2 regions of the Isoptericola sp. NPDC057191 genome follow, and region 2 is predicted to be linked to the other one. Evidence: predicted binding sites of a transcription regulator. Region 2 holds the regulator's gene; the other holds the start of a gene.
The links. Region 2 encodes LexA, which represses DNA repair genes until DNA is damaged. Its sites were predicted from a motif close to TCGAACANNTGTTCGA; they were not measured.
Positions count from the first base shown of each region.

Region 1: the regulator LexA is predicted to act here: its motif matches at 4,015-4,030, upstream of uvrA (excinuclease ABC subunit UvrA).

Region 1 covers NZ_JBHUWC010000147.1:1,020-10,202, forward strand. Annotated here, with positions in the region: gene uvrB (excinuclease ABC subunit UvrB) at 1-1,156, shown strand, start outside; gene ACFT55_RS15710 (TerC family protein) at 1,381-2,394, shown strand; gene ACFT55_RS15715 (TerC family protein) at 2,391-3,458, shown strand; gene ACFT55_RS15720 (YciI family protein) at 3,589-3,885, opposite strand; gene uvrA (excinuclease ABC subunit UvrA) at 4,060-7,095, shown strand; gene ACFT55_RS15730 (OsmC family protein) at 7,113-7,631, shown strand; gene ngcE (N-acetylglucosamine/diacetylchitobiose ABC transporter substrate-binding protein) at 7,894-9,183, shown strand, end outside.
Region 2 covers NZ_JBHUWC010000026.1:298-12,630, reverse strand. Annotated here, with positions in the region: gene ACFT55_RS06155 (YbjN domain-containing protein) at 1-234, opposite strand, end outside; gene ACFT55_RS06150 (YbjN domain-containing protein) at 231-809, opposite strand; gene ACFT55_RS06145 (hypothetical protein) at 907-1,662, shown strand; gene miaA (tRNA (adenosine(37)-N6)-dimethylallyltransferase MiaA) at 1,703-2,746, shown strand; gene dapF (diaminopimelate epimerase) at 2,743-3,669, shown strand; gene ACFT55_RS06130 (MarR family winged helix-turn-helix transcriptional regulator) at 3,666-4,175, opposite strand; gene ACFT55_RS06125 (VOC family protein) at 4,242-4,649, shown strand; gene ACFT55_RS06120 (class I SAM-dependent methyltransferase) at 4,683-5,285, opposite strand; gene hflX (GTPase HflX) at 5,434-6,999, shown strand; gene ACFT55_RS06110 (ATP-dependent DNA helicase) at 7,087-9,153, shown strand; gene ACFT55_RS06105 (L-lactate dehydrogenase) at 9,163-10,122, shown strand; gene lexA (transcriptional repressor LexA) at 10,176-10,964, opposite strand; gene ACFT55_RS06095 (LysM peptidoglycan-binding domain-containing protein) at 11,243-11,581, shown strand; gene nrdR (transcriptional regulator NrdR) at 11,728-12,276, shown strand.

The DNA.
Region 1 (9,183 bases), on a different contig from region 2:
CATCGACGGGCGCGAGCAGGGCTCCCCGCCGAACACGCTGCTCGACTACTTCCCCGAGGACTTCCTGCTCGTCATCGACGAGTCCCACCAGACCGTGCCGCAGATCGGCGCCATGTTCGAGGGCGACATGTCGCGCAAGCGGTCGCTCGTCGAGCACGGGTTCCGGCTGCCCAGCGCGATGGACAACCGGCCCCTGCGGTGGGAGGAGTTCGTCGAGCGGATCGGCCAGACGGTCTACCTGTCCGCGACGCCGGGGGACTACGAGCTGTCGATGTCCGACGGCGTGGTCGAGCAGGTCATTCGGCCGACCGGCCTCGTCGACCCGCAGGTGATCGTCAAGCCGACCACCGGGCAGATCGACGACCTCCTGCACGAGATCCGCGAACGGGTCGACAAGGACGAGCGGGTGCTCGTCACGACGCTGACCAAGAAGATGGCCGAGGACCTCACGGACTACTTCCTGGAGAAGGACGTGCGGGTGCGGTACCTGCACTCCGAGGTGGACACGCTGCGCCGGGTGGAGCTCCTGCGCGAGCTGCGGCTGGGGGAGTACGACGTGCTCGTCGGCATCAACCTCCTGCGCGAGGGCCTCGACCTGCCCGAGGTGTCGCTGGTCGCGATCCTCGACGCGGACAAGGAGGGGTTCCTGCGCTCGGAGCGGTCCCTCATCCAGACCATCGGCCGCGCGGCCCGCAACGTCACCGGCGAGGTGCACATGTACGCGGACAAGGTGACCCCGGCGATGCGGTACGCGCTCGACGAGACCGACCGGCGCCGCGCCAAGCAGGTCGCGTACAACACCGAGCACGGGATCGACCCGCAGCCGTTGCGCAAGAAGATCGCCGACGTCACGGACATGCTCGCCCGCGAGGACATCGACACCGCCGAGCTGCTGTCCGGCGGGTACCGCAAGTCTCCCGCCACCGGCCAGGGTCGCGGGCGGGCCCCCGTGCCGGGGTCGCCGAAGGAGGGCGCGACGACGGGCAACCGCCTGGCGGGCGCTGCGGCAGGCGAGCTCGCCGAGCTGATCCAGGAGCTGAGCGACCAGATGCACGCCGCGGCGGCAGAGCTGCAGTTCGAGGTGGCGGCAAGGCTGCGCGACGAGATCGGCGGCCTGAAGAAGGAGCTCCGGCAGATGCAGGCCGCCACCGCCTGAGGCGGGCGCTGACCAGCGGGTCCGCGCTCCGGCGAGCGCGGAGGGCCGGGCCCGTGTCTCATGTAGGGTATGCGGGTTGGAGGGGAGTACCCCGCCCACGATGAGGTCGTCATCACGTCCGGCGCCGCCGCCGGACCGGCCTCTTCGGCCCGGACGCACGGCGCGCAGCCCGTCCGGGTGGGGAAGACCTCCGGTGCTCAGTGCTACGTACCGGAGGCTTGCCAGTGAACGTTCCTTTGTGGGTGTGGGTCATCACCGTCGTCGTCATCCTCGCGATGCTCGCCGTCGACTACGTCGGTCACGTGCGGACCCCGCACGCCCCGACGCTCCGTGAGTCCGCCACGTGGTCCCTCGCCTACGTCGCGGTCGCGGTGGTGTTCGGAGTCATCGTCTGGCTCGTGTGGGGCGGCGAGTACGGCGGGGAGTACTTCGCCGGGTACATCACGGAGAAGTCCCTCAGCGTCGACAACCTGTTCGTGTTCGTCCTGATCATGACGAGCTTCCGGGTGCCGCGGGAGTACCAGCAGCGGGTGCTCCTCATCGGGATCACGATCGCGCTCGTGCTGCGCACGGTCTTCATCGTCGCGGGCGCCGCGATCATCGCCAACTTCGCCTGGGTCTTCTACGTCTTCGGCGCGTTCCTCATCTGGACGGCGGTCGCCCAGGCCCGGTCGGGCACGGGGCACGACGAGGAGTGGAACGAGAACGGGGTGCTGCGCCTGACGCGGCGCCTGTTCCCAACGACGGAGACCTTCGTCGGCGACAAGATGGTGGCGAAGATCGACGGGCGGCGCTACATCACGCCGATGCTCATCGTGATGGTCGCGATCGGCAGCGCGGACCTGCTGTTCGCCGTCGACTCGATCCCCGCGATCTTCGGCCTCACGCAGGAGACCTACCTCGTGTTCGCGGCGAACGCGTTCTCGCTGCTCGGCCTGCGCCAGCTCTACTTCCTCGTCGACGGTCTGCTCGACCGGCTCGTCTACCTCAACTACGGGCTGGCCGCGATCCTCGGCTTCATCGGTGTCAAGCTGGTGATCCACGCCCTGCACACCAACGAGGTGCCGTTCGTCAACGGCGGGCAGCACGTGGAGGCGATCCCCGAGATCCCGACCACCGTGTCCCTCGCCTTCATCGTGGTGGTGCTCGCCGTCACGACGATCGCCTCCCTCGCGCGCGACCGGCGTGACCGCCAGGTCCGGGCGGCGGCGACATCCACCACCGAAGGAGATGCATGACCCACGAGCTGCCGTTCTGGTTCGAGGCGGCGTCGCTCGCGGCGCTGATCGTGCTGCTGGCCGTCGACCTCGCGATCGTGGGCCGCCGCCCACACGTGCCGAGCATGAAGGAGAGCGGCCTGTGGGTCGCGTTCTACGTCGGGCTGGCGGTGGTGTTCGGCCTGATCGTGCTGGCCGTCGGGGGCGCCGCTCCGGCGGGAGAGTTCTACGCGGGGTGGCTCACCGAGTACTCGCTGAGCGTCGACAACCTGTTCGTGTTCGTCATCATCATGTCGCGCTTCGCCGTGCCCAAGCAGCACCAGCAGATGGTGCTGATGGTCGGCATCATCATCGCGCTGGTCCTGCGCGGCGCGTTCATCCTGGCGGGCGCGGCCATCCTCGAGCAGTTCGTGTGGGTGTTCTACCTCTTCGGCGCGTTCCTCATCTACACCGCGATCAAGCTGGTCGCCGGCGACGACGAGGACGAGTACAAGGAGAACGTCGCCATCCGCATGCTGCGGCGGGTGCTGCCGCTGAGCGAGAAGTACGACGGCGGCAAGGTCCGCACGGTCGTCGACGGCAAGAAGCTGTTCACCCCGATGCTGGTCGTCTTCGTCGCGATCGGCTCGACCGACCTGCTGTTCGCGCTCGACTCGATCCCCGCGATCTTCGGCCTGACGAAGGACCCGTTCATCGTCTTCACCGCGAACATCTTCGCGCTCATGGGGCTGCGCCAGCTGTACTTCCTCCTGGGCGGCCTCCTGGAGCGGCTGGTGTACCTGCCGATCGCGCTCGCAGTCATCCTCGGGTTCATCGGCGTCAAGCTCATCCTGGAGGCGCTGCACACCAACACGCTGCCCTTCCTCAACGGAGGGGAGCCCGTCGCGTGGGCGCCCGAGATCCCGATCTGGCTGTCGCTGGTCGTCATCCTCGGGTCGATCGCGATCGCGACGGTCGCGAGCCTGGCCAAGACGCACCGGACCTCGGTCGTGTCGGCGCAGGAGGCCGGGCAGGAGGACGCCCAGGAGGTCGAGGAGGAGAGCGCCGAGCCGACGCCGTCCGGGCCGGAGGCCCCCGGCCGCTGACAGCCGCAGTCAGCCGCTGACAGCCGCTGACTGCCTGGCCGACGACCACGGAAGGCCCCGGACGGCTCGTCGTCCGGGGCCTTCCTCGGTCCTCCGGCTCTGCGGGTCGGTCAGGCCGGCGCGCAGGCCGTCAGGCCGCGAAGCCGCCGACCACGGGGACGAACTCGCGCGCCGCGCGGTGCGCGACCAGCCCCTCGCGGTGGAACGGGTCGTCGGCGAGCAGCTCCAGCGCGGCCGTGGCGTCGTCGGCCTCGACGACGAGGAGGGCCCCGCGCGGCTCGCCCTCGGGGGTGGCGGGCAGCGGGCCGGACACGTGCAGCGCGTTCCGGTCGTGCAGGCCCTGCAGGAACTCCCGGTGCTCGGGCCGGACCGCGTCGAGGCGGTCGGGGTCGGCGACGTAGACGTAGGTGACGGCGAAGACGGACATGGCCGTATCCAAGCACCCCGTGCCGTCCTGTGCGCGGTCCTGTGCGGACCCGTCCGTGCCGCGGCGACGCGCGTCGTCGTGGGACGCGCCGCTGGGGCGGGTGTGACCGGACAGACGCTCCGCAGGGCATAGAACGCCTGTACGAATGTCGGCCACGCGACGTAGGATGCCCGGGTGAGCAACCGCCTCGTCATCTCCGGCGCCCGCGAGCACAACCTGCGCAACGTCGAGCTCGACCTCCCGCGTGACGAGCTCATCGTCTTCACCGGCCTGTCGGGCTCCGGCAAGTCCTCGCTGGCATTCGACACGATCTTCGCCGAGGGGCAGCGGCGCTACGTGGAGTCGCTCTCCGCGTACGCGCGCCAGTTCCTGGGCCAGATGGACAAGCCCGACGTCGACTTCATCGAGGGGCTGTCGCCCGCCGTGTCGATCGACCAGAAGTCGACCAACCGCAACCCCCGGTCGACGGTGGGCACGATCACGGAGGTCTACGACTACCTCCGTCTGCTGTTCGCCCGGGCGGGCACGCAGCACTGCCCCGTGTGCGGTGAGCCCGTGCGCTCGCAGACCCCGCAGCAGATCGTCGACAAGCTGCTGGAGCTGCCGGAGGGCACCCGCTACCAGGTCCTCGCGCCGGTGGTGCGCGGGCGCAAGGGCGAGTACGCCGACCTCTTCGCCGAGCTGCAGACGCAGGGCTTCGCCCGCGCGCGGGTCGACGGCGAGGTGGTCCAGCTGACCAGCCCGCCCGCGCTCGAGAAGAAGCTCAAGCACGACATCGAGGTGGTCGTCGACCGGCTCGTGTCCCGCGAGGGGGTGCAACGGCGACTCACCGACTCGGTCGAGACCGCCCTGCGGCTCGCGGGCGGCCTCGTGATGGTGGAGCTCGTCGACGCCGACACCGACGACCTCGACCGGGTGCGCAAGTTCTCCGAGAAGCGGGCGTGCCCCAACGACCACCCGCTGGCGCTGGACGAGATCGAGCCCCGCACCTTCTCCTTCAACGCCCCGTACGGCGCCTGCCCGGAGTGCACGGGAATCGGCTTCCGCCTCGAGGTCGACCCCGACCTCGTCGTGCCCGACGAGGAGCGCACGCTGCGCGACGGCGCCGTCGTGCCGTGGGCGCTGACGTCGTCGGAGTACTTCGAACGGGTGCTCACCGCGCTCGCGGAGGAGATGAGCTTCTCCATGGACGTGCCGTGGCGCGCGCTGCCGCAGCGCGCCCGCGACGCGATCCTGTTCGGCCGCAACCACCAGGTGCATGTGCGCTACAAGAACCGGTGGGGGCGCGAGCGCCAGTACTCCACGGGCTTCGAGGGCGCGGTGACCTTCCTGGAGCGGCGGCACCGGGAGACCGAGTCCGACTGGTCCAAGGAGAAGTACGAGGCCTACATGCGCGAGGTCCCGTGCCCGGTGTGCTCGGGCGCGCGGCTGAAGCCCGAGGTGCTCGCGGTCACGGTCGGCGGCAAGTCGATCTGGGACGTCTGCCGGCTGCCGATCGACGAGGCCAAGCACTTCCTCGACGGCCTGGAGCTGGGGGAGCGCGAGCGGGCGATCGCGACCGAGGTGCTCAAGGAGATCCATGCGCGGCTCGGCTTCCTGGTCGACGTCGGTCTGCACTACCTCTCCCTCGAGCGCCCGGCCGGCACGCTGTCCGGCGGCGAGGCGCAGCGCATCCGCCTGGCGACCCAGATCGGGTCGGGCCTGGTCGGGGTGCTCTACGTGCTGGACGAGCCGTCCATCGGGCTGCACCAGCGCGACAACCGCCGCCTGATCGAGACCCTCACCCGGCTGCGCGACCTGGGGAACACACTGATCGTCGTGGAGCACGACGAGGACACCATCCGCGCCGCGGACTGGATCGTCGACGTCGGGCCCGGGGCGGGAGAGCACGGCGGCCGTGTCGTGCACTCGGGCGACTACGCCGGCCTGCTCGAGGCCGAGGAGTCCATGACGGGCGCCTATCTGTCCGGCCGGCGCTCGATCGCGCTGCCGGCCGAGCGTCGCGCCACGGACCCGGGTCGCGAGGTGACCGTCGTCGGCGCGCGGGAGAACAACCTGCGGGGGATCGACGTCTCGTTCCCGCTCGGCGTGCTCACCGCGGTGACCGGCGTCTCGGGCTCGGGCAAGTCGACCCTCGTGAACTCGATCCTGCACACGGTGCTCGCGAACGAGCTCAACGGCGCCCGCCAGGTCGCGGGGCGGCACACCCGGGTGACGGGGGTCGACCAGCTGGACAAGGTGGTGCACGTCGACCAGGGGCCGATCGGGCGCACGCCGCGGTCCAACCCCGCCACGTACACCGGGGTGTGGGACCGGATCCGCAAGATCTTCGCGGAGACCGAGGAGGCCAAGGTCCGTGGCTACGGTCCCGGGCGGTTCTCCTTCAACGTCAAGGGCGGCCGCTGCGAGGCGTGCGCCGGTGACGGCACGCTGAAGATCGAGATGAACTTCCTGCCGGACGTCTACGTCCCGTGCGAGGTGTGCCACGGGGCCCGGTACAACCGCGAGACGCTCGAGGTGCACTTCAAGGGCAAGACCGTGGCGGACGTCCTCGACATGCCGATCGACGAGGCCGCGGAGTTCTTCGCCGCGTTCCCGGCGATCTCGCGCTTCCTCACCACGCTGGTCGAGGTGGGGCTCGGTTACGTGCGGCTCGGGCAACCGGCCCCGACGCTCTCGGGCGGCGAGGCGCAGCGCGTCAAGCTCGCGAGCGAGCTGCAGAAGCGGTCCACGGGACGCACCATCTACGTCCTGGACGAGCCGACCACGGGCCTCCACTTCGAGGACATCCGCAAGCTGCTCGGCGTGCTGCAGTCGCTCGTCGAGAAGGGCAACACGGTCCTGGTGATCGAGCACAACCTGGACGTCATCAAGAGCGCGGACTGGGTCGTCGACATGGGCCCCGAGGGTGGCTCCGGCGGCGGCACCGTCGTCGCTCAGGGCACGCCCGAGGAGGTCGCCCGCGTCGAGGCCAGCCACACCGGGCGCTTCCTCGCGAGCATCCTCGACGAGCACCCGGCGGTACCCACGGCGTCCCGCGCCTCGGCGCGCAGCGCGGCCGCGACCTCGGCGTCCTCCGCGCCGCGGGCTCGAGCCTCGGCGAAGAGCACGGGGAAGGCCAAGGGCACCGCGACGACGGGCGCGGCCAAGGGGAAGGGCGCGAAGGAGAAGGGCGCCACGAAGCGGTCCGGAGGGCGCAGCGCGGCCTGAACCCCTACCGTGTGGGCATGGGTGCGCACCACAACTACGCCGTCACCGTCGCTTGGCCCGACACGCCCGACACGCCCGACACGCCCGGCGGTGGCGACGCGGCGACGACGTCGTACACCTCGTACTCGCGCGACCATCGGGTGCTGGTAGCAGGCAAGCCTGCGCTGGCCGGCAGTGCCGACCCGACGTTCCGCGGCGACCCGGCGCGGCACAACCCCGAGGAGCTCTTCGTCGCGAGCCTGTCCCAGTGCCACATGCTGTGGTTCCTGCACCTCGCGGCGGAGTCGGGCCTCGTCGTCCGGGAGTACGTGGACGAGACCACGGGCACGATGCGCGTGGAGTCGCGGGGCGAGGGGCAGTTCACGGACGTCACGCTGCGCCCGCGCGTCACGGTCGACGCCGGGCCGCAGGCCACCGACGAGGCCGTCGCCGGCCTGCACCACCGCGCGCACGCGCTGTGCTTCATCGCGCGATCGGTGAACTTCGCGGTCCTCGTCGAGCCCGCGCCGCTGCGGCTCTCGACGCCCGCAGCCTGACGGCGGGACCCCTTCCGACCGGGTGATCTATTCCAGTACGGTCACAGGACCGTGTTGCCTGTTGACGTGGCGACGCCGCGTGAATATTTTCCACTCCATCGCTCCGATGGAGGAGAGATATTTCCGTGAGCGTCGCGACCCCCGCACGCTCGCAGACGCGCGAGACGAGGAGGTCGGCGCAAGCAGCCCCGCGCGGGGCAGGGCAGGCACCGGTTGACGGGGCGTCGCGAGGCGCAACCTGACACGAAGGGCATCTACGAGGATGACCAGCAACATCACCACCAGCAACGACACCACTCCCGAGCCCAGCCGTCGGTCCGTTCTCCGGGCCGTCATGTTCACGGCCGCCGCGGTCCCGTTCGGCCTGCCCCTGGCGGCATGCGCCACGGGCGGCGGCAGCAACGACGACGAGAAGTCGGCGTCGCCGACGGGCAACGCCGACCCGAAGAACCCGTTCGGCATGGCGGAGAACACGACGGTCGACGCCGTGATCTTCGACGGCGGCTACGGCGTCGACTACGTCGAGTTCGCCGGCAAGGTCCTGGCCGGCCTGCACGCCGGGTCTTCCGTCAAGGTCTCGCCCTCCACGCAGATCGCCACGGAGCTCCAGCCGCGGTTCGTCGGCGGCAACCCCCCGGACCTGATCGACAACTCCGGTGCGCAGGCGATCGGGTTCAACACCATCCTCGACCAGCTCGAGGACCTCACGGACGTGATCGACGCGCCCAACGTCGAGGGCACGACCATCCGCGACACCCTCTACGAGGGGGTGCTCGCGCCGGGCACGTACGGGGACAAGTTCGCCGCCCTCAACTACGTGCTCACCGTGTACGGCGTCTGGTACTCGGGGAAGCTCTTCGAGGACAACGGCTGGCAGCCGCCGGCCACCTGGGAGGAGGCGAAGGCCCTCGGTGCGGAGGCCAAGAAGGCCGGCAAGTACCTCTTCCTGTGGGGCACCGAGGCCGCGACCTACTACCAGACCCTGGCCATCGAGTCGGCGATCAAGGAGGGCGGCGACGAGGTGCGCCTCGCGCTCGAGAACCTCAAGCCCGACTGCTGGTCGAACGACGCCATCCAGGCGACCTTCTCGATCATGAAGGAGATCATCGACGCGGGGTACTTCAAGCCCGGCGGTTCGGGGACCCAGTTCACCGCGGCGCAGGCGCAGTGGAGCAACAAGATGGACGCGCTCCTCTACCCGTCCGGCTCGTGGATCGAGAACGAGATGAAGGACCAGACGGCGCCGGACTTCCAGATGAAGGGCGTGCCGAGCTTCTCGGTCACCTCCAGCCCGGCGATGCCGGCGACGGCGCTCCACTCCACCGCGGGCGAGCCGTTCATCGTGCCGACCAAGGCCAAGAGCGTCGCGGGCGGCAAGGAGCTGCTGCGCGTCATGCTCTCGAAGGAGTCCGCGACGAACTTCTCCAAGGAGAAGCTCGCCCCGACCATCGTCAAGGACATCGTCCCCGCGGACGGGTTCGGTTCGACGGCGCTGGTGTCCCAGACCGACATGCTGAGCGCGGCCGGGACCGACATCTTCACCTTCAACTTC
Region 2 (12,333 bases):
GTCGTCGTCCGTGCGGAAGCGGTAGCCGCGGCGCGAGAGGTCGTCCGCCACGCGCGCGCTCGACAGCGGCCGGGGGTCGGGGGACCGCCTGCCGGGTCGGGCCGGCGGACCGTCCGCGCGGGCGGCGACCCGCGCGCCTGCGTCCTGGACGACGCGGCCGACCGCGCCGGCCGCACGGCGGGCGCGGCGAAGCACGCGGCGACCGACGCCGTCCGCGCGGTCCGTGCCGGTCACGAGGCGTCCCGCAGCGGGTCGCGGAAGGTGGTGTCGAGGTGCTCGAAGAACATCGACCCCGTGCTGAGGCCGCACTGCAGGAGCTGGTCGAGCTGCGCCTCGCCGACCGCGCTGCCCACGTCCACGGTCACCTCGGCGCACACCACGACAGAACCGTCGTCGCGCACGCGGACGTACGTCTTGGGCCAGATCCGCTCGGCGTTCCACTCGTTGCAGAGCTCGAGGATCTCGCCGAGGCGGTCGATGCTGAGGTCGCGGTGCCACTGGCCGCGGACCTGCAGCACCTCGGCACGCTCGCCCAGGACGAGGAAGTAGAAGAGCCACCCGTGCCACAGGCCGCCGACGTCGCCGTCCGAGTCGACGAAATAGGAGAAACCGGACCTCTCCATCCAGTCCGTGACGCGATCTCGCGACAGCGGCGACAACGCGTCGTCCGGGCCGCCGACCTGGCCGGCGAGCAGGCCCTCGATGCGCTCGTGGAGATCGTCGTCGCGCAGGTCGTCCGCGAGCTCGTCGTCCGGGCCGACGGAGGTCGGCCGGATCTTGCTTGCCCGGCGTGAACCGAAGAACCTCACCCGTCCACGCTACACGGCGTCGGCCGCGCGGCGACGGCGGAGCCCGGCCAGCCGGCGGACCAGGCCGCGTGGCCCCGGCCGACGGTAGGTTGGTCGGGTGCCTGCCCGCGCCGTGGTCCTGCCCGCAACACCCCTGCTCGTGACCGGTGCGGGCGGGACGGTCGACCGGCTGACGGTCGTCCGCGGCGTGGTCGACGCGGCGCTGGACAGGTTCCTCGCTGATGCCCTCCCGGCGGACACGGGTGACGGACCTCTCGTGGTCCTCGCCCCGGTCCCGCGGGGCGCGCCCGCCCGCACGGCCATCCTGCGCCCGTCGCTCGCCGGTGCCGGCATCGCCGACCGCTGGGTGCCCGCGGTCGCGGCCTGGCCGCCCGCCCCCGCCGACGCCGCGCACGTGCCCGCCTCGGTCGTCCTGCTGGCTCTCGGCGCAGCACTCGGGCGGGCCGGCGTGCGGGACGTCGACGTCCGGGTGGTCGAGGTCGCCGCGGACGGGCCGGACGGCGACGCCGCGGCCGCGCTCCGCGGAGCGCGGGGGGTCGTGGTCGCCGGCGGCCTGGCCCCCGGCGCCCCAGGCGCCCCCGGTGCCCCCGGTGCCGCGGCGGCCACCGCCTCGCCGCTCGTGGACCCTGTCGTGGACCCGGTCGTGGACCCGGTCGTCGCGGCAGCGCTCGACACGGCGGCCGCGCCGGACGGCTGGGCCTGGCAGGTCACCAGAACCCCCGGTGGGCACGAGCACCTGCCCGCCGCCTACTCGGTCGCCGAGGGCGTGCGCACCGTGCGGGCAGTCGCCGCAGCGACCCCTGCCGGCGCTGTCGCCGACGCCCCCGTCGCGAGCCCCGTCGTGCGCGAGTGACCGACGTCCGACGCCCGACCAGGCGGGCTAGGGTCGACGCGTGAGTGCACCACCCGCGCCGACCCCCTCGGGCGCTCCCGTGATCGTGGCCGTCGTCGGCCCGACGGCCACCGGCAAGTCCGACCTGGCCCTCGACCTGGCGCAGGCGCTGTCGCCGGGCGGTGCGGCGGACCTGCGCGGCGCGGCGGACGCCGAGATCGTGAACGCCGACGCGTTCCAGCTCTACCGCGGCATGGACGTGGGCACGGCGAAGGTGCCGGTCGCCGAACGCCGGGGGATCGTGCACCACCAGCTCGACGTGCTCGACCCGCACGACGACGCCTCCGTCGCGCGGTACCAGCAGGCCGCCCGCGCCGACCTGGACGACATCACCGCCCGTCGGGCCCGCGCCGTCGTCGTGGGCGGGTCCGGCCTCTACGTGCGCGCGCTGCTCGACCACATGGACTTCCCGGGCACCGACGCAGGCGTGCGTGCCCGGCTCGAGGAGCGCGCCGAGCGTGAGGGACGACGGGCCCTGCACGACGAGCTCGCCAACCTCGACCCCGGCGCCGCGACGTCGATCGGCCCGCACAACACGCGCCGGATCGTCCGCGCCCTCGAGGTCATCGAGCTCACCGGGCGCCCGTACACGGCCAACCTGCCCCGTCAGGAGCACGTCCGCCCTGCCGTCCAGATCGGGCTGGACTGCGACCGCGCCGTGCTCGACGCCCGGGTGGCGCACCGGGTCGAGCGGATGTGGGACCAGGGGCTCGTCGACGAGGTCCGCGGCCTCGCGTCCCCGGAGCAGGGCGGCACCGGCGCGGGGCTGGGCACGACGGCGGCACGCGCCGTCGGGTACGCCGAGCTGCTGGCGTGCTGGCGCGGAGAGCTCACCCTCGACGCCGCTCGTGACGCCGTCGTCGCGAACACCCGGCGCCTGGCCCGCAAGCAGATGGGCTGGTTCGGTCGCGACCCGCGGGTGCGGTGGCTCGACGCCGGCTCGCCCGACCTGGTGACCGAGGCGCTCGCGGTGGTCCGCGCGGCCGAGGCCGGCTCGCTGCCCGAGCCCGGGGCCGGGGCCGTGCGCCGTAGTCTGGGCTCATGACGTTGCGCTTCACCAAGGGTCACGGCACCCAGAACGACTTCGTGCTGGTCGCCGACACCCGGGGAGACCTCGAGCTGACCCCGGAGCACGTGCGGCGCCTCACGGACCGCCGCGGCGGGATCGGCGGTGACGGCGTCATCCGGCTCACCCCCACCGCGGCCGTCGCGCGCGCGGGTGAACCGGTCGCCGACGCGGTCCTCGCGGAGGAGCCGGCCGCGATCTGGTTCATGGACTACCGCAACGCCGACGGGTCCGTCGCGGAGATGTGCGGCAACGGCGTGCGCGTGTTCACGGCGTTCGCGGAGGAGCTCGGTCTCGCGGACCTGGCCGCCGGCGAGGAGCTGGCGCTCGGTACGCGCGCCGGGGTGCGCCGCGTCCGCAAGGAGCCCGGCGGCTGGTACGCGGTCGACATGGGGGCCTGGACGCTGCCCGGCGGGGACGAGGCCGCGGCCCGCGGTGCCGACGCCGCCGTCCTGGTCCGCGGCTGGTCCGCCGGCCGGCCCGCGCTGAGCGTCGACCTGGGCAACCCGCACACGGTGGTCGCCCTCGCGCGTACCGAGGAGCTCGAGGACGCCGACCTCACCCGCGCCCCCGAGGTCGACCCGCTGCCGCCGGAGGGCACCAACGTGGAGCTCGTGGTGCCGCTCCCCGAGGCGGTGGACCCCGACGGGCGTCCCGTCGGGCGGCTGCGGATGCGCGTGCACGAGCGCGGGGTGGGGGAGACCCGGTCGTGCGGTACCGGTGCGTGCGCCGCCGCCCTCGCGGTGCGCACCTGGGCCCAGGCCGGGGCCACCGACCCGGTGCCCGACGTCTGGGAGGTGGAGGTGCCCGGCGGCCTCGTGCGCGTCCGTCTGCTCGCGGGTGGGCACGTGGAGCTCGCGGGGCCCGCGGAGCTCGTCTTCTCCGGCGAGACCGAGCTCTAGGCGCCCGTCGAGGGCCGACCCTCAGTCTCCCGAGGAGACGCGCCCGGGGCGAGGGCGCCCCGGTCGTCGGCGGTGTCCAGGTCTCCGTGGACGCGCAGCAGCAGGCCGTGCAGCACCTCGCGCTCCTCGGGCGTCAACGCGGCGAGGACCTCGTCCTGGACGGCGGCGGCGTCCTGACGCAGGCCGCCGAGGAGCGTCCGGCCCGGCGCGGTGAGCGCGAGGACCATGCGGCGCCGGTCGGCGGGGTCGCGCTCGCGGCTGACCAGGTCCCGCTCCGCGAGCTCGTCCACGACCTTCGTCACGTCGCTGGCATGGATGCCGAAGCGCGCGCCGACGTCGCGCTGGGACTGCGGCCCGAAGTCGTCGAGCGCCGCCAGCACCGCCAGGTGCCACAGCCGCAGCCCGCGCGCCCCCAGGCGGTCCGCCAGGCGGGCGCGGGCGCGCTTGCCGGTCTGCGCGAGGAGGTAGGTGCTCAGGCCGGTGAGGGTCGGCGGGGTCCGTGTCACGACGACCTATTGTAGGGTGCGCACCAATAGTGAGTCACCACCTATGATCGGAGAACCGTGGACGCGATGCATCCCCGACTGCTCGTGCGCCGCTTCGCCGCGTGCTTCCGCTTCTACGACGCGGTCCTGCCGCCGCTCACCGGCGCCCGGCTCGTCCGCGGCACGCACGAGGGCCCCTACGCGAGCTGGGACATCGGCTCCGAGGGGGCGGTGATGCTCCTGGACCGAACGGCGATGGCGTCGATCACGGGGACGGCCGAGCAGCCGGCGGAGCTCCCGGCTGGTCTCCCGCCGCACGACGCGGCGATGCTGGTCAGCCGGGTCGACGACGTCGCCGCGGGCTACGCGCTGTGCCTGGCCCACGGCGCCTCCCCGGTCGCGCCGCCGGCCCCGCGCCCCCAGTGGGGTCCGACGATGCGGACGGCGCACGTGCGCGACCCCGACGGGAACCTGTGGGAGCTCCAGAGCTACTGAGCTACTGAGCCGACGGGTGGGCGGTCCGTCCCGTCACGCGACCCGCAGGACGCGGAACCCCTTCGAGGAGGCCGCGCGCTCGACGTCGCGGCCCAGCTCGGTCTCGATCCAGCGGGCGAGGGAGTCCGAGCCCAGGTTCTTCTGCACCACCAGCCAGGCTGCCGCGTCCGGCCCGAGGCGTGGCAGCCAGGCCCGCAGGAGGTCGTGCAGCACCGCCTTGCCCACGCGGATCGGCGGGTTCGACCAGATCGCGGCGAACCGGACGTCGTCGGGGACCTCCTCGGCGCGCACGGCCCGGAGGTTGTCCAGGCCGAGACGGGTCGCCGTCGAGCGCAGCAGGTCGAGGGCTCGCTCGTTGACGTCCACCGCCCAGACGGTTGCCTCCGGCGACATGAGCGCCATCGTGAGGGCCACGGGACCCCAGCCGCAGCCCAGGTCGAGCAGGTCGCCGGTCGCCGGGGCGGGTGGCACCTCGCGCAGCAGCACCTGGGTGCCCTTGTCGATGCCGCCGGGGGAGAAGACGCCGCTCGCGACATCCACCTCCACGTCCTGGCCCGCCAGCCGGACGACGGCGCGACGGCGCTCCGCGGCCGACGCGGGACGGGCGGTGAAGTAGTGGTCGGGCTGCTCGGTCACCCGCCGATCCTAGGTCGCCGACGCGGCGCCGGGGCGGCCTCGACCGGCCGGGAGCGACGAAAATCTCTGCACCGGGACGATCTCACGTGGGACCCTTGTTGAAGACGTACGACGGCTCGACCGTCGATCCCGACCCGAGAGGCACACCTTGACCCACACCCCGACCAACCCCGACACCCCGCAGGCCGACGAGACCGGCGGCGACGAGACGTCGGCTGCCGAGCGTCGCGCGGCGGAGCGCGACGCCCAGGCGATCGCGCAGGACGTCGTGGCGCGGGTGCTCGCTCGGGCCGGGACGGCGCGCGCCGAGGGCGCCACGGTGCACACCACCCACGACGGCGACCAGCTCGACCTCCAGGAGCGCATCTCGCTGCGACGCGTCGCCGGGCTCTCCACGGAGCTCGAGGACGTCACCGAGGTCGAGTACCGGCAGCTGCGCCTGGAGCGCGTCGTGCTCGTCGGCATGTACTCCGGCGGTGAGGCCGCGGCCCGGGAGGCGGAGGTCTCCCTTCGCGAGCTCGCCGCCCTGGCGGAGACCGCCGGCTCCCAGGTCCTCGACGGGCTGCTGCAGCGCCGGCAGAAGCCGGACCCCGGCACCTACCTCGGTTCGGGCAAGGCCGCGGAGCTGGCCGACATGGTCGCCACGGTGGGCGCCGACACCGTCGTCGCCGACACGGAGCTCGCGCCCTCCCAGCGTCGCGCGCTCGAGGACATCGTCAAGGTCAAGGTCGTCGACCGGACCGCGCTCATCCTCGACATCTTCGCCCAACACGCCAAGTCCCGGGAGGGCAAGGCCCAGGTCGAGCTCGCCCAGCTCGAGTACCTCCTCCCGCGCCTGCGCGGCTGGGGTGACTCGATGTCCCGCCAGGCAGGTGGCCAGGTGGGCGGTCAGGGCGCCGGCATGGGATCTCGCGGTCCCGGCGAGACGAAGATCGAGCTGGACCGTCGCCGCATCCGCAACCGCATGGCCAAGCTGCGCCGCGAGATCGACGCGATGGCCCCGGGTCGCGAGACGAAGCGGCTCGACCGCAAGCGGCACGGTGTGCCGAACGTGGCGATCGCCGGCTACACGAACGCGGGCAAGTCGTCGCTCCTGAACGCGATGACGGACGCCGGCGTCCTCGTGGAGAACGCCCTGTTCGCCACGCTGGACCCGACGGTGCGCAAGGCGCGGACCGAGGACGGCCGGCCGTACACGCTCACCGACACCGTCGGCTTCGTGCGGCACCTGCCCCACCAGCTCGTCGAGGCGTTCCGGTCCACCCTCGAGGAGGTGGGCGACGCCGCGCTGCTCCTGCACGTGGTCGACGCCTCGCACCCCGACCCCGAGGGCCAGATCGCGGCCGTGCGCGAGGTGCTCGCCGAGATCCCCGGCATCGCCGACGTGCGCGAGGTCGTCGTGCTGAACAAGGCCGACGTCGCCGACCCGGCCGTGGTGGGCCGCGTGCAGCGGCGCGAGCGGCACAGCGTCGTCGTGTCCGCGCACTCGGGCGAGGGCATGGCGGAGCTGCGGGAGCTCGTGGCCGCGGAGCTGCCCCAGCCGCAGGTGGAGATCGACCTCGTGGTCCCGTACTCCCGCGGCGACCTGGTGCACCGTGCGCACGAGACCGGCGGCTCCGTGGCGGAGGAGCACCTCGCCGAGGGCACGCGCCTGCGTGGCCGCGTCGACGAGAGCCTGGCCGCAGAGCTGCGCAGCGTCGCCGTCGCGGGCTGACGCCGCCGGTCGCCGGGTCCGCCCGGCGGCCGTGCGGGCCGGGGCGGGCGGCGCCCCGGGGTGGGCGGCCCGCCCTAGGATCGTCGGGTGACCTCCGCCGACACCCCCGACGCCCAGCAGCTCCTCGACCTGGCGGTGGGAGCCCTCGGCGGCGGACGGCGCGAGGGGCAGCACCAGATGGCGGCCGCGGTCGCGGAGTCCGTCGACGGAGGGCGCCACCTCCTCGTCCAGGCCGGGACCGGCACGGGCAAGTCGCTCGCCTACCTCGTCCCCGCCGTGCGGCACGCCGTCGTCGACGGCAAGCGCGTCATCGTCTCGACCGCCACGCTGGCGCTCCAGCGGCAGGTCGTGACGCGCGACCTGCCGCTGGTGGCCGAGACGGTGGGCCCCAGGCTCCCGCGCGCGCCGAAGGTCGCCCTGCTCAAGGGGTGGCACAACTACCTGTGCAAGCACAAGGTCACCGGGGGCTACCCGGTCGAGGGCGCCACCCTCTTCGACCTCCCGGCCGACCCGGGCCCGGGGGAGGGCGCCGGGGCGGAGCAGCACCCCGCGCCGTCCGGCGGCCGTGGCCGGGGCGGGCGCGCCGACGACGCCACCAGCCTCGCCGACCAGGTCCGCCGGCTGCACGCCTGGGCCGAGGAGACCGAGACGGGCGACCGCGACGACCTCGTCCCCGGCGTCCCCGACCGCGCCTGGCGACAGGTGTCGGTCACCGCGCTGGAGTGCCTCGGCAACCGCTGCCCCCTGCTGGCCGAGTGCTTCCCCGAGCGCGCTCGCGCCGCCGCACGCGACGCCGACGTCGTCGTGACGAACCACGCCATGCTGGGCATCGCCGTGTCGGGGAGCCCGGGCGTCCTGCCCGAGCACGACGCCGTCGTCGTCGACGAGGCGCACGAGCTGGCGGAGCGGGTGACCGCCGCGGCCACCGTGGACCTGTCGCTGACGGTCGTGGAGCACGCCGCGCGCCTCGCGCGCCGGCACGGCGGCACCGAGACGTCGGCGCTGGACGCGGCGTCGCAGCAGCTCGGGAGCCTGCTCGCGACGGCACCGGCGGAACGCTTCCCGCAGGGCCTGCCCGACGACCTGCGGTCCGCCGTGGCCGCCGTGCGCGACGCCGCGCGCGAGCTCCTCACGCGGCTCAAGCCGCAGGGGGAGCCCCAGGCGAAGGACAAGGGCGCGCCGGACGCCGGCACGAAGATGGCGCAGTCCGCCGTGCTCCAGCTGTTCGAGGTCGCCGAACGCATGGCGGCCGAGGACACGACGGCCGACGTCCTGTGGTGCTCGCGACCGCCCGAGAACGCCCCCTGGGCCGGTGACGGCGTCACCCGGCTGCACGCCGCCCCGCTCGCGGTGGCGGGCCTCATCCGCACCCACCTGCTCGGGGAGGCGACCGGCGTCTTCACCTCCGCCACGCTGGCACTGGGCGGCACGTTCGACCCGGTCGCGCGGTCCCTCGGCCTCGCCGGCTCGGACGGCACGCACGACACGCCGGACTGGACCGGGCTCGACGTCGGCAGTCCGTTCGACTACCCGCGCCAGGGCATCCTCTACGTGGCCCGGCACCTGCCGGCGCCCGGTCGTGAACCGACCACCGACGCCCAGCTCGACGAGATCGCCGGCCTGATCGAGGCAGCGGGAGGACGCACCCTCGGTCTGTTCTCGTCGCGGCGCGCCGCGCTCGCGGCGGCGGAGGCGATGCGCGAGCGGCTCGAGGTGCCCGTCCTGTGCCAGGGGGACGACCAGCTGCCCACCCTGGTGCGGCAGTTCGCCGACGACCCGGCGACGTGCCTCTTCGGCACGCTCTCGCTGTGGCAGGGCGTGGACGTACCGGGCCCGAGCTGCCAGCTCGTGCTCATCGACCGCATCCCCTTCCCGCGTCCGGACGACCCGGTGAAGGCGGCGCGCGCCCGGTCGGTGGAGCAGGCGGGCGGCAACGGGTTCATGCAGGTCTCCGCCACGCACGCGGCACTCCTGCTGGCGCAGGGGGCCGGGCGGTTGGTCCGCACCGGCGAGGACCGCGGCGTCGTCGCTGTGCTGGACCCGCGCCTCGCGACCGCCCGCTACGGGTCGTTCCTCACCCGGTCCATGCCGGACTTCTGGCCGACGACGGACGGCGAGCTGGTCCGCGCTGCGCTGCGGCGGCTCGACACCTAGCCTGGGGCCGTGGAGAGCACTCGCAGCACGACCAAGCTCGCGATCGTCGGCGCCGGGGCGGTGGGTTCCACGCTCGCGTACGCCGCGCTCGCCCGTGGCGCGGCGCGGTCCGTGGCCCTGATGGACGTCAACCGCGCCAAGGTGGAGGCCGAGGCGCTGGACCTCCGGCACGGCGGCATGTTCATCCCTCAGGCCGAGATCGAGGGTTCCGACGACATCGAGGTGTGCCGCGGGGCCGACGTCGTGGCGGTCACGGCCGGGGCGAAGCAGAAGCCCGGCCAGAGCCGCCTGGACCTGGCCGAGGCGACCGTGGGCCTCACGAAGAAGATCCTGCCGCAGCTGCTGGAGGTGGCGCCGGACGCGATCTACCTCATGGTGACCAACCCCGTCGACGTGGTCACCTACGCCGCCCAGGAGGTCAGCGGTCTGCCCCGGGAGCGGGTCTTCGGCAGCGGCACGGTGCTCGACTCGTCCCGGCTGCGCGACGCCCTCGCCCGGCACTGCGGCGTCGCCGTCGGGAACGTGCACGCGAACATCGCGGGCGAGCACGGAGACTCGGAGATCGTGCTGTGGAGCTCGGCGTCGATCGCCGGGGTGCCGCTTCTCGACTGGCGTCCCTTCCGGGGACGCCCGCCGCTCGACGAGACTGCCCGCAGCCAGATCGCCACCGACGTGGTCGAGTCCGCCTACCGGGTCATCGCGGGCAAGGGCGCCACCAACTACGCCGTCGGCCTGGCCGCCACCCGCATCATCGAGGCGGTCCTCAACGACGAGCACCGCGTGATGAACGTGTCCTCGCGACTCGACGGGTTCTACGGGATCAGCGACGTCTGCCTGTCCGTGCCGTCACTCGTGGACCGGCGCGGCGTGGCTGAGACGATCGACACCCCGCTGTCCGACGACGAGGTGGCAGGCCTGCGGGCGTCGGCCGAGGGGATGCGCGAGGTGCAGCGCCGGCTCGGCCTCTGACGGTCCGCGCCACCCGGCGACCTGGTGCCGCACCGGCGGGCGGGTGAGCGCCCTCAGAGGCTGCGGAGCACCGCCACGACGCGTCCCAGCACCTGGGCCTCGTCCCCCGGGATCGGGGAGTAGGCGCTGTTCTGCGGCATGAGCCAGGTGTGCCCGCCGGTCTGCTTGAAGGTCTTGACCGTGGCCTCACCGTCGATCATCGCCGCGACGACCTCGCCGTTCTCCGCGACCGGCTGGCTGCGCACCACGACCCAGTCGCCGTCGCAGATGGCCGCCTCGACCATCGAGTCGCCGGCGACCTTCAGCAGGAACAGGTCACCGTCGCCCACGATCTGTCGAGGGAGCGGGAACACGTCCTCGACGACCTGCTCGGCGAGGATCGGGCCGCCGGCCGCGATCCGCCCCACGAGCGGGACGTAGGACGGCGCCCCCGCGGCCTCTGCGTCGGAGCCGGCGACCGACCCGGCGACGAAGCCGGACGTCCGGGGAGCGGGCTCGTGCCCCGCAGCCTCCGCCGCCGGCGACTCCGGGTCGACGACCTCGATCGCACGCGGCCGGTTCGGGTCGCGGCGGAGGTAGCCCTTGCGCTCGAGCGTCGTGAGCTGGTGCTTGACCGAGGAGGGGCTCGCCAGGCCGACGGCCTCGCCGATCTCCCGCATCGTCGGCGGGTATCCGCGGTCCTCGACGGAGCGCCGGATCGTCTCCAGCACCCGCCGCTGGCGCGGCGTGAGGCGGTCGGCCGAGGGGGCGAGCTCGCTCACCGACGCCAGGGCGACCGGGGGTGCCGCCGGGGCGTCCTCGCGGGTCTCCGCCTGCGCCCGCCACGGCGCAGCAGCCGTCATGGACGCCGGGGCCTGGTCCCGTCCGCTGGTCATCGCGTTCTCCGTCCTGCAGGGGCGCGGCCCGTGGGCGGGCCGATGAAATCCGACAAACCTTCCATCGCGCTGCTGGTCACTCTAGGCCAGTTCGGGCGGGACATCAAACATCTGTTCGATCAGGTCTCGACCGTGTCGCCGGGGCGTGGTACACCTAGTACAGCAGTTCGACGTACAGGTGTTCGACGAACGGATGTTCGACGGGCCGCCGCGGCGGCGACACGACGCGTACCGGAGGTAGGACGATGCAGAACCCGCGCAGCACCACGGACGCACCGGGGTTCCTCGGGCTCGGCGGGCTTCGACTCACCCGCCGGGGCCGCGCGGTGATCGCGGTCCTGGTCCTCCTGGTCCTCGTCGGCGCAGGGCTCGTCGGGCAGCGCGCGGTGGCCGAGTCGCCGGGCTCGGGCGTGGAGGTGCGGCTGCACACCGTCGCGCCGGGGGAGACGCTCTGGCAGTACGCGCAGTCGGTGCGCGACTCAGGCGAGGACCTGCGCGACGTGGTCGCCGACCTGCGCGAGCTCAACGGCCTGACGACGGCCGAGCTGCAGACCGGACAGGTCGTGCTCCTCCCGCAGGACTGAACCCCCGCGCTGGTGCGGTGGTGGACGGCGGTGCGGACGGGTCCGCCGCGATGGGAGGATAGACCCTGCTTGCGCCCTGCGCGGCCCGCCGCTTACGTTGTCGGGCAGCCGGGCGCCGGTCCGGAGCCGAGCGCAGGAGACCAGCGATGCACTGCCCGTTCTGCCGCCATGCGGACTCGCGAGTCATCGACTCGCGCACCTCCGACGACGGTTCGTCCATCCGCCGACGGCGGCAGTGCCCGGCGTGCCAGCGTCGCTTCACGACGATCGAGACGGCGAGCCTCTCGGTCGCCAAGCGATCGGGCGTGACCGAGCCGTTCAGCCGCGACAAGGTCGTCGCCGGGGTGCGCAAGGCGTGCCAGGGCCGCCCCGTGAGCTCCGACGACCTGGCCCTGCTGGCCCAGCGCGTCGAGGAGACGTTGCGCGGGTCGGGCCGCCCGGAGATCGAGGCCAACGAGGTGGGGCTCGCGATCCTGGGGCCGCTGCGGGAGCTGGACGAGGTGGCGTACCTGCGGTTCGCCAGCGTCTACCAGTCGTTCGAGTCCCTGGAGGACTTCGAGAGCGCGATCACGTCCCTGCGGGCCGAGCGTGAGGCGCGGGCCGACGATGACGGGGAGCCCGCTTCGGCGGATGCCGCGGACGCCGCGGGCGATGCTGCGGAGCCCGCGGCTGCGGGGCGCGACGCCTCGCGCTGAGATCGACCGCTTCGCCCGCTCCGGGCGAAATGCCCTGGCGCCGCGCCTGGCTTTGGC